Regions from separate parts of the Streptomyces sp. NPDC093510 genome, predicted to be linked through region 1. Evidence: riboswitches for the same ligand, from Rfam matches in the RefSeq annotation. Region 1 holds a riboswitch; the other holds the start of a gene.

Region 1 (7,652 bases):
GAGGGCCGCCGCTCGAAGAAGTTGGTCAGCTCCTGGACACCCTGCAGCTCCATGAAGGAGAACGGGTTCTCGGAGCCGTAGACCGGCGCGAAGCCGAGGCGCTGCAGACGCTGGTCGGCCACGCACTCCAGGTACGCGCGCATCGAGTCGGTGTTCATGCCCGGCAGACCGTCACCGCACAGATCGCGGGCGAACTGCAGCTCGGCCTCGACGGCCTCCTTCAGCATGTCCGTGACCTGCGTCTGGAGCGCGTCGTCGAAGAGCTCCGGCTCCTCCTTGCGGACCGTGTCCACCACGTCGAAGGCGAAGCTCATGTGCATCGTCTCGTCGCGGAACACCCAGTTCGTGCCGGTCGCCAGGCCGTGCAGCAGACCGCGGCTGCGGAACCAGTAGACGTAGGCGAATGCACCGTAGAAGAAGAGGCCCTCGATGCACGCCGCGAAGCAGATCAGGTTGAGCAGGAAACGGCGGCGGTCGGCCTGCGTCTCCAGCCGGTCCAGCTTCTCGACCGAGTCCATCCACTTGAAGCAGAACTGCGCCTTCTCACGGATGGAGGGGATCTCCTCGACCGCGTCGAACGCGGCCGCCCGGTCCTCGGGATCGGGCAGATAGGTGTCGAGCAGCGTCAGATAGAACTGGACGTGCACAGCCTCCTCGAAGAGCTGACGGCTCAGGTAGAGCCGCGCCTCGGGGGAGTTGATGTGCTTGTAGAGCGTCAGCACCAGGTTGTTGGAGACGATCGAGTCACCGGTCGCGAAGAACGCGACGAGGCGGCCGATCAGGTGCTGCTCCTCGGGCGTCATCTTCGCCAGGTCGGCGACGTCCGAGTGGAGGTCGACCTCCTCGACGGTCCACGTGTTCTTGATCGCGTCCCGGTAGCGCTCGTAGAAGTCCGGGTAGCGCATGGGGCGCAGGGTCAGCTCGAAGCCCGGGTCGAGGAGGTTCTTCTCGCTGTGGGTCGTGGAGCTCATTACTGGCAGGCCTCGCAGGACTCGGGGTTTTCCAGGGAGCAGGCGACGGCCTCGGGGTCGGTCACCTGCTGGGGGGCGGGGGCGGTGGCGGCGGCGTTCGAGCCGCCGGCCGCGCGGGCGATGCGGGTGGCGGGACGCGAGCGCAGGTAGTACGTGGTCTTCAGACCCCGCTGCCAGGCGTAGGCGTACATCGAGGAGAGCTTGCCGATGGTCGGCGTCTCCATGAAGAGGTTGAGCGACTGCGCCTGGTCCAGGAAGGGCGTGCGGGCGGCGGCCATGTCGATCAGGCCGCGCTGCGGGATCTCCCACGCGGTGCGGTACAGCGCGCGGATGTCCTCGGGAATCCAGTCGAAGCCCTGCACCGAGCCGCTGGCCTCGCGCAGCGCCTCACGGGTGTGCGCGTCCCACACGCCCAGCCGCTTGAGCTCCTCCACCAGGTAGGCGTTGACCTGGAGGAACTCGCCGGACAGCGTCTCGCGCTTGAACAGGTTGGAGACCTGCGGCTCGATGCACTCGTAGACACCGGCGATGGAGGCGATGGTCGCGGTCGGCGCGATGGCCAGCAGCAGCGAGTTGCGCATGCCGGTGGCGGCGATACGCTCCCGCAGCGCCGCCCAGCGCTCCGGCCAGGTCAGCTCGACACCGTAGTGGTCGGGGTGCAGGACGCCGCGCGCGGTGCGGGTCTTCTCCCAGGCCGGCAGCGGCCCGTTGCGCTCGGCGAGGTCGGCGGACGCCTCGTACGCGGCGAGCATGATCCGCTCGGAGAGGCGGGTCGACAGAGCGCGCGCCTCGGGGGAGTCGAAGGGCAGCTTCAGCTGGAAGAAGACGTCCTGCAGACCCATCGCGCCCAGGCCCACCGGACGCCACTTGGCGTTGGAGCGCCCGGCCTGCTCGGTCGGGTAGAAGTTGATGTCCACGACCCGGTCGAGGAAGGTGACGGCCGTGCGGACGGTCTCGTCCAGCCGCTCCCAGTCGATGTCACCGGCGGCCGTGTCCACGAACGCGCCGAGGTTCACCGAGCCGAGGTTGCAGACGGCCGTCTCCCCGTCGTCCGTCACCTCCAGGATCTCCGTGCACAGATTGGAGGAGTGCACCGTGTGACCGGGCTCCGCCGTCTGGTTGGCGGTGCGGTTGGCGGCGTCCTTGAAGGTCAGCCAGCCGTTGCCGGTCTGCGCCAGGGTGCGCATCATGCGGCCGTACAGGTCCCGGGCCGACATGGTCTTCTTCGCGAGCCCGGCGGCCTCCGCCTTCCGGTAGGCGGCGTCGAACTCCTCGCCCCACAGATCGACGAACTCCGGCACGTCCGAGGGCGAGAACAGCGACCACTCCTGGTCGGCGGCGACCCGGCGCATGAACTCGTCGGGAATCCAGTGCGCCAGGTTGAGGTTGTGCGTGCGGCGCTGGTCCTCACCCGTGTTGTCGCGCAGCTCCAGGAACTCCTCGATGTCGGAGTGCCAGGTCTCCAGGTAGACCGCGGCGGCACCCTTGCGGCGCCCGCCCTGGTTCACGGCGGCGACCGAGGCGTCCAGGGTCTTCAGGAACGGCACGATGCCGTTGGAGTGCCCGTTCGTCCCGCGGATCAGCGACCCCCTGGAGCGGATGCGGGAGTACGAGAGGCCGATGCCGCCCGCGTGCTTCGAGAGGCGCGCGACCTGGTGGTAGCGGTCGTAGATGGAGTCGAGCTCGTCCAGCGGGGAGTCGAGGAGGTAGCAGGACGACATCTGCGGGTGCCGGGTGCCGGAGTTGAAGAGCGTCGGCGAGGACGGCAGGTAGTCCAGGCGGCTCATCAGGCCGTACAGCGCGGCGACTTCGTCGACGGCTCGCACGCTCCCGTCCTCCGCGAGGCCGCTCGCGACGCGCAGCATGAAGTGCTGCGGGGTCTCGATGACCTGCCGGGTGATCGGGTGGCGCAGCAGATAGCGGCTGTGCAGCGTGCGCAGGCCGAAGTAGCCGAAGCGGAAGTCCGCGCCGTCCGCGAGCGCGGCCTCCACGAGCGCGTCGAGCCGCGCCGCGTGCTCGGTGGCGAAGGCCGCCGTGCGGTCGGCGATCAGACCCTCGCGGTGACCGACCGTGATCGACTCGGTGAAGGTGCGCACGCCCTGCGAGGCGGCCTCGGCGGCGATGGAGAGGCTCAGCAGCCGGGCGGCGAGCTTGGAGTACGCAGGGTCCTCGGAGATGAGCCCCGCGGCCGCCTCGGTCGCCAGCTCCCGCAGCTCCGACTCGTCGGCCCGTGCCGACCGGCCGCGCAACGCGGCGGCGGCGACCCGGCCGGGGTCGGCGTCGGGGAGGTCGGCGGTGAGGTCGGTCAGGGTGCGCAGCAGCACGGCCCCTGGTCCGTCGGTACCCACAGTGCTGTCGGTGGGCTGCGGTGACAGCGCTGACGCAGGTTCGGCAGGCGCGATGGTCACGTGGAGCTCTCCCTCGCTCGGCTCTGGGCCTCATGGAGGGGATGGCACACACGGGCGCACCCGGGCAGGGTGGCGTACCGCGTCCACCGGCCCATTCCACGAGGCCCGGACGGTCGGCACCCGGCCGGACGGCTCGGGTGCACTGTCGGCAGGTCTTCGGACTCCGCGTACGACAAATGCGCACACGTCTACCGTTGCGGGACAGTTCCGGACTTGCACCGGATTCCCCTGCGGCGACAGCGAGCATGAGCATACATCTTGTGCCGCGTTTCTGAAGCAGGCCCACATCTTGTGTCGGCTCGCGGGGGCGGGGCCTAGAGTGTCAACGCGTAGGTGCGCAGCGGGAGGTCGGGGAGGGGGCACCAGTCGCGCTCCGGCGTCCGTACGAAGCCGAGGCGTTCGTAGAGCCGGTGGGCGGTCCGCATCGAGGGCGAGGAGGACAGAACGAGCCGGTCACGGCCCGCGTCCCGGGACCGCTGGACGCACGCGCGCACCAGTATCTCGCCGACGCCCCGGCCGCGCGCCGCGTGCGCGACCGCCAGCATGCGGATCTCCGTCTCGCCGTCCCGCGCGATGTCCGCCATGGGCCCGCCGGCCGGTACGAAGGTCACGCCGCCGAGGAGCCCGTCGGCGGCGCCGCCGACGGGCTGGTCCGCCACCGCCACCAATATCTCGGCGTGCGCCGCGCGCCCCGCCACGTCCCGCAGTACGGGCAGATAGCGGTCCTCCGCCCCGTAGTCCAGATGTCCGTCGTCGAGATAGGCCTGCGCGGTGAGGTCGCCCAGTGCCGCGTACTCCTCGGGGTGTGCCCGCCTGATCGTGATGTCCATGCCGCGCAGTGTGCAACAGGGACACGACAAGGGGCCGCCGGTTTTTTCCGGCGGCCCGAGTCGTGTGCGCGGTGGTACGGGTCAGTGCCCCGCGCCCGCCGTCGCCTTGGGCAGTTCCTGTATGACGCCGGGGTCGCCCGCGTCCGCCGTGTAGTCCTCCGGCGACGTCTCGTCGATGCCCTCGGGGGCCTTCAGCGCCTTCAGGACGAAGGTGAGGACCACGGTCACGACCACGTTCAGGACGAACGCGGTGAGGCCGATGTAGCCGATCTCGCCGATGCCGGGGATCGTGTCGGAGGAGCCGCCGAAGTGCTTCTGCGTGGGCGAGGCGACGCCGTACGCGGCGAGCGTGCCGTAGACCATGCCGACCACCCAGCCCGCGAGCAGCGCCCAGCGGTGGAACCACCGGGTGAACAGGCCGCCGACCAGGGCGGGCATCGTCTGCAGGATCCAGATGCCGCCAAGGAGCTGGAAGTTGATCGCGACGGTCTTGTCCATGCCGAGGACGAAGACGAGGGCGCCCACCTTCACCATGAGCGAGACCAGCTTGGAGACCTTCGTCTCCTGCTCGGGCGTCGCGTCGGGCTTGAGGAAGTCCTTGTAGATGTTCCGGGTGAAGAGGTTCGCGGCCGCGATGGACATGATGGCGGCCGGGACGAGCGCGCCGATGCCGATCGCGGCGAAAGCGACGCCCGTGAACCAGTCGGGGAACATGTCCTCGAAGAGCTGCGGGATCGCCAGCTGGCCGTTGTCGACCTTGACCCCGGCCGCGATCGCCATGAAGCCGAGCAGCGCGAGCAGGCCCAGCATCAGGGAGTACAGGGGCAGGATCGTGGTGTTGCGGCGGATCACGTTGCGGCTCTTGGAGGAGAGCGTCGCCGTGATCGAGTGCGGGTACATGAAGAGCGCGAGGGCCGAGCCGAGCGCCAGCGTCGCGTACGTCCACTGGCCGGCCTCCGGCGGCGCGAGCGCGCCGCGCGGCTTGTCGGTCGCCGGGTTGGTCTGCGAGAACGCCTCGCCCGCCTTGGCGAAGATGTCGTCGAAGCCGCCGAGCTTGATCGGGATGTAGATGATCGCGACGATGATGACGAGGTAGATCAGGCCGTCCTTCACGAACGCGATCAGCGCGGGCGCCCGCAGCCCCGACGAGTACGTGTACGCGGCGAGCACCGCGAACGCGATCAGCAGCGGCAGGTCCTTGATGAACCAGTGGGTGTCGGGGCCGCCGCCGATCCCCATGACGTCCAGGACGGCCTGGATGCCGACCAGTTGGAGCGCGATGTAGGGCATCGTGGCGAGGATGCCGGTGACCGCGACGGCCAGCGAGAGGCCCTTGGACCCGAAGCGACCGCGCACGAAGTCGGAGGTGGTCACGTAGCCGTGCTTGTGCGAGACCGACCACAGGCGCGGCAGGAAGGTGAAGATCAGCGGATAGACGAGGATCGTGTACGGCACGGCGAAGAAGCCGGCCGCGCCCGCCGCGTAGATCGCCGCGGGGACGGCCACGAAGGTGTAAGCGGTGTAGAGGTCGCCGCCGAGCAGGAACCAGGTGACCCAGGTGCCGAACGAGCGGCCGCCGAGGCCCCATTCGTCCAGGCTCTGGTCGTTCTCGGCCTTGCGCCAGCGGGCCGCGAGGAAGCCCATGACCGTGACCGCGACGAAGAAGAAGATGAAGACCGCGAGGGCGACGCCGTTGACTCCGTCGTTCATGACCGCGCCCCTTCCTTGCGTGCGCGCTGGTCACGCTGCCACAGCTTGTACGCGATCATCGTGAGCACCGTGGAGATGAGCACCCACAGCATCTGGTACCAGTAGAAGAACGGGATGCCGATGAACGTCGGTTCGATCCTGGCGTAGGAGCTCACCCACAGCATCGCCACGAAGGGCGCGACAAGGCAGACGGCGATGACCACGCGGACCGGCGTGACGACCGGTCTGTTCACTTCAGGCGCATCTGGCATAGCGCGGCTCCGTTCCCTCACTCATCCCGTGCTTAACGTGCGGGAAATCTAAGCGAGAGTCTTGATCTATGGAACCCCTGTCCGGATAACGGACGAGTGACTATGCGGTCGATGTGCCTGCTCAGCAGCAGCGGAACCCCTGCCGGGGGTCCGACTCCTGCTGGTCTGTTCGCATACGCTCAAAAGTGCGGCGGCTGGGGACGGTTACGGTCGGATGGTCCCTTCGTAAATGAGCCACATAGCGGTCGTACGCCGACTCGTCCGTCAACTCCCGCGCGTACCAACGGATCCACCGCAGGCCCCGCAGCACCCACGTCACGTGGTGAGCTCCCGCTTCTCCTCGCGTTCCCGCTCCTCCTCGAGCTCCCGCTTCTCCTCCGCCGTCGGGAAGAGCCCGGCAGGCGCGGTCAGCTTCGACTCCACGTACGGCGCTTCGCTCAGCCGCGACGCGGCGGGACGGCGGACGTGCCTGACGCACACGCGTGCCGCGTCCAGGATGACGACGACGATGAGCAGCGCGAGCGCCGCCGAAAGCACGCCGTCCACGGTGGAGTTGGTGACGACGGTGTGCATGTCGTCCATCGTCTCGGCGGGCGGCAGGATCTTGCCCTCGTCGATGGCGTCCTGGTAGTTCGCGCGCTGCTGGAAGAAGCCGACGCGCGGGTCGCTGGAGAACACCTTCTGCCAGCTCGCGGTGAGCGTCACCGTCGCGTCCCAGGCGAGCGGAATCCCGGTGATCCAGGCCCACTTGAGGCGCCCGGACTTCACGAGCAGCGTGGTGCAGACGGCGAGGGCGACGGCCGCGAGGAGCTGATTGGCGATGCCGAAGATCGGGAAGAGCTGGTTGATCCCGCCGAGCGGCTCGTGCACGCCCACCCACAGGAAGTACCCCCACAGGCCGGTGACGAGCGCACTGGTGATGACAAGACCGGGCTTCCAACTCACCTTCCTGAACGGCTTGTAGACGTTCCCCAGCATGTCCTGAAGCATGAAGCGGCCCACGCGTGTGCCCGCGTCCAGCGCGGTCAGGATGAACAGCGCCTCGAACATGATCGCGAAGTGGTACCAGAAGGCCCGCATCGAGCCGCCGGTGACCTTCGAGAAGATCTCCGACACACCGACCGCGAGCGTGGGCGCGCCGCCGGTGCGGGAGAGCAGCGAGGACTCCTCGACGTTCTTCGCGGCCTGCGCCAGATCGGCCGGCGAGATGGAGTACCCGAAGCCCGCGACGGCCTTCGACGCCTCCTGCACGGTGTCGCCGACGACGCCCGCCGGCGCGTTCATCGCGAAGTACAGGCCCGGGTCGATGATCGAGGCCGCGACGAGCGCCATGACCGCGACGGACGACTCCATCAGCATGGAGCCGTAGCCGATCATGCGGACCTGCGTCTCCTTCTGGATCATCTTCGGCGTCGTGCCCGAGGAGATCAGCGCGTGGAAGCCGGACAGCGCTCCGCAGGCGATGGTGATGAAGACGAAGGG
Region 2 (7,652 bases), on a different contig from region 1:
CAGGGCCCTGAGCATGTGCTCGGCCAACTCTTCGGTGCCGTAGAGCGCGTAGGGCGCGACGCGGACCGGGCCGCCGAGGATGCCGGTCATGTAGTGGACCGCCGGGAGCTCGGGGACCAGCATCGAGACGGCCGTGGCGTGCACGGCGTGGGTGTGGACGACGGCGCCCGCGTATGTGTTGCGATAGATCGCGAGGTGCATGGGGAGTTCGCTGGTCGGCGGGAGGTCGCCGAAGAGCTGTCGTCCTTCGAGGTCGACGCCGACGGCGTCCTCGGGCCGCAGCCGGTCGTAGGGGACTCCGCTCGGGGTGACGAGGACCGTGCCGCCGACGCGTACGGAGACGTTGCCCGAGGTGCCGACGACCAGGCCGTCCCGCACCGTCCTGCGAGCGGTCCCGACCAGCTCGGCCCAGGCGTTCCGGATGGCGTCGCGCGCCGCTTCCCGCTCCTCGTCCCGCTGCTCAGTCATGCGGTGATCCTGCCAGCCGGACGCCGGGAGCCGTACCCGCGTGATCAGGATCTCTTTCGACGGGCCCGACCCGTTCCGCGGGCTGCTCGGAGCCGGTCGTGCGAGGACCCGTCATCGGATGGCGGAACCCGACACTCCGCCCAGTTTGCGGGCCTCCCGGGGGGCCTCCGTACGATCGTCGTCGGACACCTGGTCCATACGGAGCGAGGGCACTCCGCTTCGGGTCACCGCACCGCCCGACCCAGTTCACTTTCCGTTCACCCGGGTTGCCTACGTTCCACATGCCACTGACGTCCAACAGAAGCCTGGGTAAATGGAACACATCACGCTTCTCCTCGGGATCGTGATCGTCACCGCTCTCGTGTTCGATTTCACGAACGGTTTCCACGACACTGCCAACGCGATGGCGACGACCATCTCGACCGGCGCTCTCAAGCCCAAGACGGCGGTGGCCATGTCCGCCGTGCTCAACCTCGTCGGAGCCTTCCTCTCCGTCGAAGTCGCCAAGACGATCTCAGGCGGCATCGTCAACGAGGACGGCCTCAAAACCGAGGTGATCTTCGCCGCGCTCGTCGGCGCGATTCTCTGGAACCTCCTGACCTGGCTGGTCGGCCTGCCCTCCAGCTCCTCCCACGCGCTCTTCGGCGGCCTCATCGGTGCCGCGGTCATGTCGATGGGCTGGTCGTCGATCAACGGCGGCACCGTCGTCACCAAGATCCTGATCCCGGCCCTCGCCGCGCCGCTCGTGGCGGGTCTCGCCGCTGCGCTGGCCACACGCCTGACGTACCGGATCGGCCGCAACACCGACACCAAGGCCACCGCCAAGGGCTACCGCGCGGGCCAGATCGCCTCCGCGGGCCTCGTCTCGCTGGCCCACGGCACCAACGACGCGCAGAAGACCATGGGCATCATCACGCTCGCCCTGGTCACCGGCGGCGTCCTGAACCCCGGCGCGAACCCCCCGATGTGGGTCATCGTCTCGGCCGGTGTGGCCATCGCCCTCGGCACGTACCTCGGCGGCTGGCGCATCATCCGCACCATGGGCAAGGGCCTCACCGACCTCCAGCCGCAGCAGGGCTTCGCCGCCCAGACCAGCGCCGCGACGGTCATCCTGGCCTCCTCGCACCTGGGCTTCTCGCTCTCCACCACCCAGTCCTGCTCCGGCGCCGTGATGGGCGCGGGCCTCGGCCGCAAGGGCGGCGTGGTCCGCTGGTCGACCGCGACCCGGATGTTCATCGCCTGGGGTCTGACCCTGCCGGCCGCCGGTCTGGTCGGCGCGGGCGCCGAGTTCCTCACCCAGCAGGGCCCCTGGGGCGTCGCGGTCACCGCCGCGCTCCTGGTCGCGGGCTCCGCCGTCATCTGGGCGCTCTCGCGGCGCAACGCCGTCACCCACACCAACGTCACCGACGACGAGATCCGCCACGACGGCACCACGGCCGCCGAGCCCGCGGGCGTCGTCACCACCGCGATCGCCGCCGTCAGCCCGCCCCCGGTGGGCACGACGGCCGCCATGACCGGCCCGGACGAGGCCGTCAAGGCCACCCTCTCGGCCCCGACCACGACCACGACCGGCGCCATGGCGGACCCCGCCAGGCCGGCGACGGTGTAAGGACAGACGACCATGAGCATCGACTGGGCAGCTCTCGGCTCCGTCTTCGGAGTCAGCCTCGTGGTGACCGTGGCCCTGGTGGGCCTGTTCACCCTCGGGATCGTCGGCCTCTCCCAGCAGGAGCGGGCGGCCTCCTCCACCGGCGGCTCCGCGGCCATGGCCCGCACCGGCGCGTACGCCTGCTTCGCCCTGTGCGCGGCGGCCGTGGCGTACGGGATCTATCTGATCGTCGCCTGACACAGCAGCGTTCCCGGGTGGGGCGCGGAGCGTGCGAAAACGCTCCGCGCCCCACTCTTGTATGTGGGCCCCAACACACTCTCCCACCGCAGGTCAACGGCGAGTTGACGGGCATTCGCGGGGCGTGGTGGACTGCCGGGGCCAACTACGGCGGCAGAAGAGGAAGCCGGTGCGAATCCGGCGCGGTCCCGCCACTGTCACCGGGGAGAGACCTCCCCGCGAGCCAGGAACTCTCGCCGCCGATCACGTCGAACCAGGGCGCGGACACCCTGAGTGAGGACATATCGCCATGCTCGGCCGCCCGTTGCCGGTTCCTTCTCTGAGTACGAGTTCCCTCCTCAGCGCAGCGGCGGGCTGAGCCCATGAGTGCCGATCGCGACTTCGCGTACGGCGCCGCCGCCGGACTCCTCGGTGACCTGCTGCTCGGCGATCCCCGCCGTGGCCATCCTGTCGCCGCGTTCGGACGGGCGGCGGGTGCCGTCGAACGGGTGCTGTGGCGCGACCACCGCGGGTGGGGCGCGCTGCACGCCGTGGTGTGCGCCGGGGGTGCGGCGGGCGCCGCCGTCCTCGCCTCTTCTCTCGTACGCCGGTCACGTGCCGGGTCCGTGGCGCTGACCGCCGCCGCGACCTGGGCCGTGGTCGGCGGGACCTCGCTCGGCCGTGAGGCGCGGGCGATCGGCGGGGCGCTGGAGGCCGGCGACGTCGAGGTCGCGCGGGAGCGGCTGCCGCATCTGTGCGGGCGGGACCCGCAGGCGCTGGACGCCGACGGCATCGCGCGGGCCGTCGTGGAGTCCGTCGCCGAGAACACGTCCGACGCGGTGGTGGGGGCGCTCGTGTGGGGCGCCTTCGGCGGGGTGCCGGGGCTCGTCGCCTTCCGTGCCGTGAACACGCTCGACGCGATGGTCGGGCACAAGTCGTCGCGGTACCGGCGCTACGGCTGGGCCTCCGCGCGGCTCGACGACGTCTTCGGCTGGCCGGGGGCGCGGCTCACCGCCGTGCTGGCCGCGCTGGCCGGGGAGTCACCCTCGGGGGCGGTGCGGGCGTGGCGCGCGGACGCCGCGAAGCATCCGAGCCCCAACGCCGGACCCGTCGAGGCCGCCTTCGCCGGGGCGCTGGGCGTCCGGCTCGGCGGGACCCTGTCGTACGCGGGACGGGTCGAGCACCGGCCCGTGCTGAACACGGACGGGCGTGACGTGGGCGTGGCCGACATCGAGCGGGCAGTGAAGCTTTCCCGGTGCGTGAGCTGGCTGGCTCTAGGCGCCTCGGTGACCGCCCGCCTGGCGCTGCGGTCGGCAAAGTCAGGGAGAAACGTATGAGTGGTGGGCTGCTCGTCGCAGGGACCACCTCGGACGCCGGGAAGAGCGTCGTCACCGCGGGCATCTGCCGGTGGCTGACCCGCAAGGGTGTGTCCGTCGCGCCGTTCAAGGCGCAGAACATGTCCCTCAACTCCTTCGTCACCCGCGAGGGCGCCGAGATCGGGCGGGCGCAGGCCATGCAGGCGCAGGCCGCCCGCGTCGAGCCGAGCGCGCTGATGAATCCCGTGCTGCTCAAGCCCGGCGGCGACCGCTCCAGCCAGGTCGTGCTGATGGGCAAGCCGGTGGGCGAGATGAGCGCCCGCGGCTACCACGGAGGGCGGCAGGCGGCGCTGCTCGACACCGTCGTGGGGTGTCTGGAGGAGCTGCGGGGCAGCTATGACGCCGTGATCTGTGAGGGCGCGGGCAGTCCCGCCGAGATCAACCTGCGGCGCACCGACATCGTGAACATGGGCATCGCGCGCGCCGCCCGCTTCCCCGTGCTCGTCGTCGGGGACATCGACCGGGGCGGGGTCTTCGCGTCGTTCTTCGGGACGACGGCGCTGCTGAGCGCGGCCGACCAGGAGCTCGTCGCCGGCTACCTGGTGAACAAGTTCCGTGGGGACGTCTCCCTCCTCGAGCCCGGTCTCGACATGCTGCTCGGGCTCACCGGGCGGCGTACGTACGGCGTGCTGCCGTTCCAGCACGGGCTCGGCATCGACGAGGAGGACGGCCTGCGGGTCTCCCTGCGGGGTGCGGTGCGGGAGTCCGTGGTGGCGCCGCCGGTCGGCGAGGACGTGCTGCGGGTCGCCGTGTGCGCCGTGCCGCTGATGTCCAACTTCACGGACGTCGACGCGCTGGCCGCCGAGCCGGGCGTCGTCGTGCGGTTCGTGGACCGGGCGGAGGAGCTCGTCGACGCCGACCTCGTCGTCGTACCGGGCACGCGCGGGACCGTGCGCGCCCTTCAGTGGCTGCGCGAGCGCGGCCTCGCGGACGCCCTCGCGCGCCGCGCCGCCGAGGGGCGGCCCGTGCTCGGCATCTGCGGCGGCTTCCAGGTCCTCGGCGAGCACATCGAGGACGAGGTCGAGTCGCGTGCCGGGTCCGTCGACGGGCTCGGGCTGCTGCCCGTGCGGGTGCGGTTCGCCCGCGAGAAGACCCTCGCGCGGCCGGTGGGCGAGGCCCTCGGGGAGCGCGTCGAGGGGTACGAGATCCATCACGGCGTGGCCGACGTCGCGGGCGGGGAGACCTTCCTGGACGGCTGCCGGGTCGGCGAGGTGTGGGGCACGCACTGGCACGGGTCGCTGGAGAGCGACGCGTTCCGGCGCCGGTTCCTCGCCGAGGTCGCCCGCGCGGCCGGACGCCGTTTCGTGCCGGCCCCAGACACCAGCTTCGCCACCCTGCGGGAGGAACAGCTAGACCTGCTCGGCGACCTGATCGAAGAACACGCGGACACGGACGGACTCCTGGACCTGATCGAGAACGGCGCGCCGAAGGGTCTGCCGTTCATCGCGCCGGGAGCGCCCTCGTGAGCGCCGCCACGCACCACCGCTTCAAGGAGGCCCTGTGACCACCCCGTATCCGTTCACCGCCCTCGTCGGGCAGGACGACCTGCGGCTCGCGCTCTTGCTGAACGCCGTATCGCCCGCTGTCGGCGGCGTGCTCGTGCGGGGGGAGAAGGGCACCGCCAAGTCCACCGCCGTGCGCGCTCTCTCGGCGCTGCTCCCGGAGGTCCCGGTCGTCGCCGGGTGCCGCTTCTCGTGCGATCCGGCGGCCGCCGACCCGAACTGCCCCGACGGCCCGCACGAGGCGGGCGGCGCCACGGCGCGGCCCGCGCGGATGGTGGAGCTGCCGGTCGGCGCGTCCGAGGACCGGCTCGTCGGCGCCCTGGACATCGAGCGTGCGCTCGCGGAGGGCGTCAAGGCGTTCGAGCCCGGCCTGCTCGCCGACGCGCACCGCGGCATCCTGTACGTGGACGAGGTCAATCTGCTCCACGACCACCTGGTCGACCTGCTCCTGGACGCGGCCGCGATGGGCGCCTCGTACGTGGAGCGCGAAGGCGTCTCCGTGCGGCATGCCGCGCGGTTCCTGCTCGTCGGCACGATGAACCCCGAAGAGGGCGAGCTGCGGCCGCAGTTGCTCGACCGGTTCGGTCTCACCGTCGAGGTGGCCGCGTCCCGTGAGACCGACCAGCGCGTCGAGGTCGTACGGCGGCGGCTGGCGTACGACGACGATCCCGAGGGCTTCGCGGGGCGCTTCGCCGAGGACGAGTCCGCGCTGCGGGCCCGCGTCGCGGCGGCCCGCGCACTGCTCCCCCAAGTCGTCCTGGGCGACGCGGCGTTGCGGCAGATCGCGGCGACCTGCGCGGCGTTCGAGGTCGACGGGATGCGCGCGGACATCGTGATGGCGCGCACGGCGACGGCGCTGGCCGCGTGGGAGGGCCGTACCGACGTGCAGAGCGAGGACGTGCGGCAGGCCGCGCTGCTCGCGCTGCCGCACCGCAGGCGCCGCAACCCCTTCGACGCGCCGGGCCTCGACGAGGACAAGCTCGACGAGACGCTGGAGGAGGCGCGCGAGAACGAGGCTTCCGAGGAGCCCGAGCCGCCTGAGAGCGGCTCCCCCGACGGCGACGACGACCCCGACCCCGACGGGCCCGGCGGAGGCGGCGGGCAGCCCCCGGCCGGAGAGGGCCCCGACTCCCCCGAGCTGCCCTCCCAGAACCAGGGCCCGGAGGCCGAGGAGTCCGAGGAGGCCCCGGCCCCGCAGGAGCCCGCCCCTGCTCCGGGCGGGGCCTCCGGCGAGCAGCAGGCCGTTCGCGCCGCCGAGCCGTTCCGCACGAAGATGCTGAGCGTGCCCGGCATCGGCGAGGGCGCGGCCGGACGGCGCTCGCGGGCGCGGACCGAGCACGGCCGTACGACGGGTTCGCGCCGCCCTCGCGGAGCCCTCACCAAGCTGCACCTGGCGGCGACGGTGCAGGCCGCCGCCCCGCACCAGAAGGCGCGCGGGCGCTCGGGGGCCGGTCTCGTCGTACGCCGTGACGACCTGCGGCAGGCGACGCGCGAGGGGCGCGAGGGCAACCTCGTGCTGTTCGTCGTGGACGCGTCCGGGTCGATGGCGGCGCGGCAGCGCATGAGTGCCGTGAAGGGTGCCGTGCTCTCGCTCCTCCTGGACGCCTATCAGCGGCGCGACAAGGTGGGGCTCGTGACGTTCCGCGGCAAGGGCGCCGAGGTGGCGCTGCCGCCGACCTCGTCGGTGGACGCCGCCGCGGCCCGCCTCGAATCGCTGCCGACCGGCGGCCGCACACCGCTGGCCGAGGGCCTGCTGAAGGCGCACGACGTGCTGCGTGTGGAGCGGCTGCGGGACGCCGCGCGGCGGCCGCTGGTGGTCGTGGTGACGGACGGGCGGGCGACGGGCGGTGTGGAGCCGGTGGCCCGCGCGGGCCGTGCGGCCCGGCTGTTCGCGGCGGACGGGGTCGCCTCGGTCGTCGTCGACTGCGAGTCGGGCTACGTACGCCTCGGTCTCGCGGGCCAGTTGGCGGGCGAGCTCGGCGGTACGGCCGTGACCCTCGACGAGCTGCGGGCCGACTCGATCGCCGGCCTCGTCAAGGACGTACAGGGAATGAACTCGCCTTCTAGGAGGGCCGCTTAATGCCGCAGGGACAGCCGAGTGTCGTACCGGACGACGGGCTGACGACACGCCAGCGCCGCAACCGTCCGCTGGTCTTCGTCCACACGGGCATCGGGAAGGGCAAGTCGACCGCCGCGTTCGGTCTGGCGCTGCGCGCCTGGAACCAGGGGTGGCCGATCGGGGTGTTCCAGTTCGTGAAGTCGGCGAAGTGGAAGGTCGGCGAGGAGAACGCGCTGAAGGTCCTCGGCGCCTCCGGCGAGGGCGGCACGGTCGCCTGGCACAAGATGGGCGAGGGCTGGTCGTGGATCCAGCGCGCCCCCGCCGAGGGCGAGTTGACGAACGAGGACAAGGCCCGCGAGGGCTGGGAGCAGGTCAAGCGCGACCTCGCCGAGGAGACGTACAAGCTGTACGTCCTCGACGAG

Evidence for each region. A riboswitch is a leader RNA that binds a small molecule or an ion and turns the genes downstream of it on or off. The one in region 1 is predicted to bind cobalamin.
Region 2: linked by a shared signal. The riboswitch ahead of AB0N81_RS08850 (cobalamin biosynthesis protein) and the one ahead of AB0N81_RS16650 (ribonucleoside-diphosphate reductase subunit alpha) in region 1 are both predicted to bind cobalamin.

The regions. Positions count from the first base shown of each region.
Region 1 is NZ_JBFBEE010000009.1:188,569-196,220, reverse strand. Features, by position in the region: gene AB0N81_RS16655 (ribonucleotide-diphosphate reductase subunit beta) at 1-971, opposite strand, end outside; gene AB0N81_RS16650 (ribonucleoside-diphosphate reductase subunit alpha) at 971-3,379, opposite strand; cobalamin riboswitch at 3,509-3,639, opposite strand; gene AB0N81_RS16645 (GNAT family N-acetyltransferase) at 3,694-4,209, opposite strand; gene mctP (monocarboxylate uptake permease MctP) at 4,291-5,919, opposite strand; gene AB0N81_RS16635 (DUF3311 domain-containing protein) at 5,916-6,170, opposite strand; gene AB0N81_RS16630 (YbdD/YjiX family protein) at 6,292-6,489, opposite strand; gene AB0N81_RS16625 (carbon starvation CstA family protein) at 6,486-7,652, opposite strand, start outside.
Region 2 is NZ_JBFBEE010000004.1:385,264-392,915, reverse strand. Features, by position in the region: gene AB0N81_RS08865 (class II aldolase/adducin family protein) at 1-468, opposite strand, end outside; gene AB0N81_RS08860 (inorganic phosphate transporter) at 782-2,077, shown strand; gene AB0N81_RS08855 (hypothetical protein) at 2,090-2,314, shown strand; cobalamin riboswitch at 2,434-2,567, shown strand; gene AB0N81_RS08850 (cobalamin biosynthesis protein) at 2,677-3,630, shown strand; gene AB0N81_RS08845 (cobyric acid synthase) at 3,627-5,135, shown strand; gene AB0N81_RS08840 (putative cobaltochelatase) at 5,170-7,251, shown strand; gene cobO (cob(I)yrinic acid a,c-diamide adenosyltransferase) at 7,251-7,652, shown strand, end outside.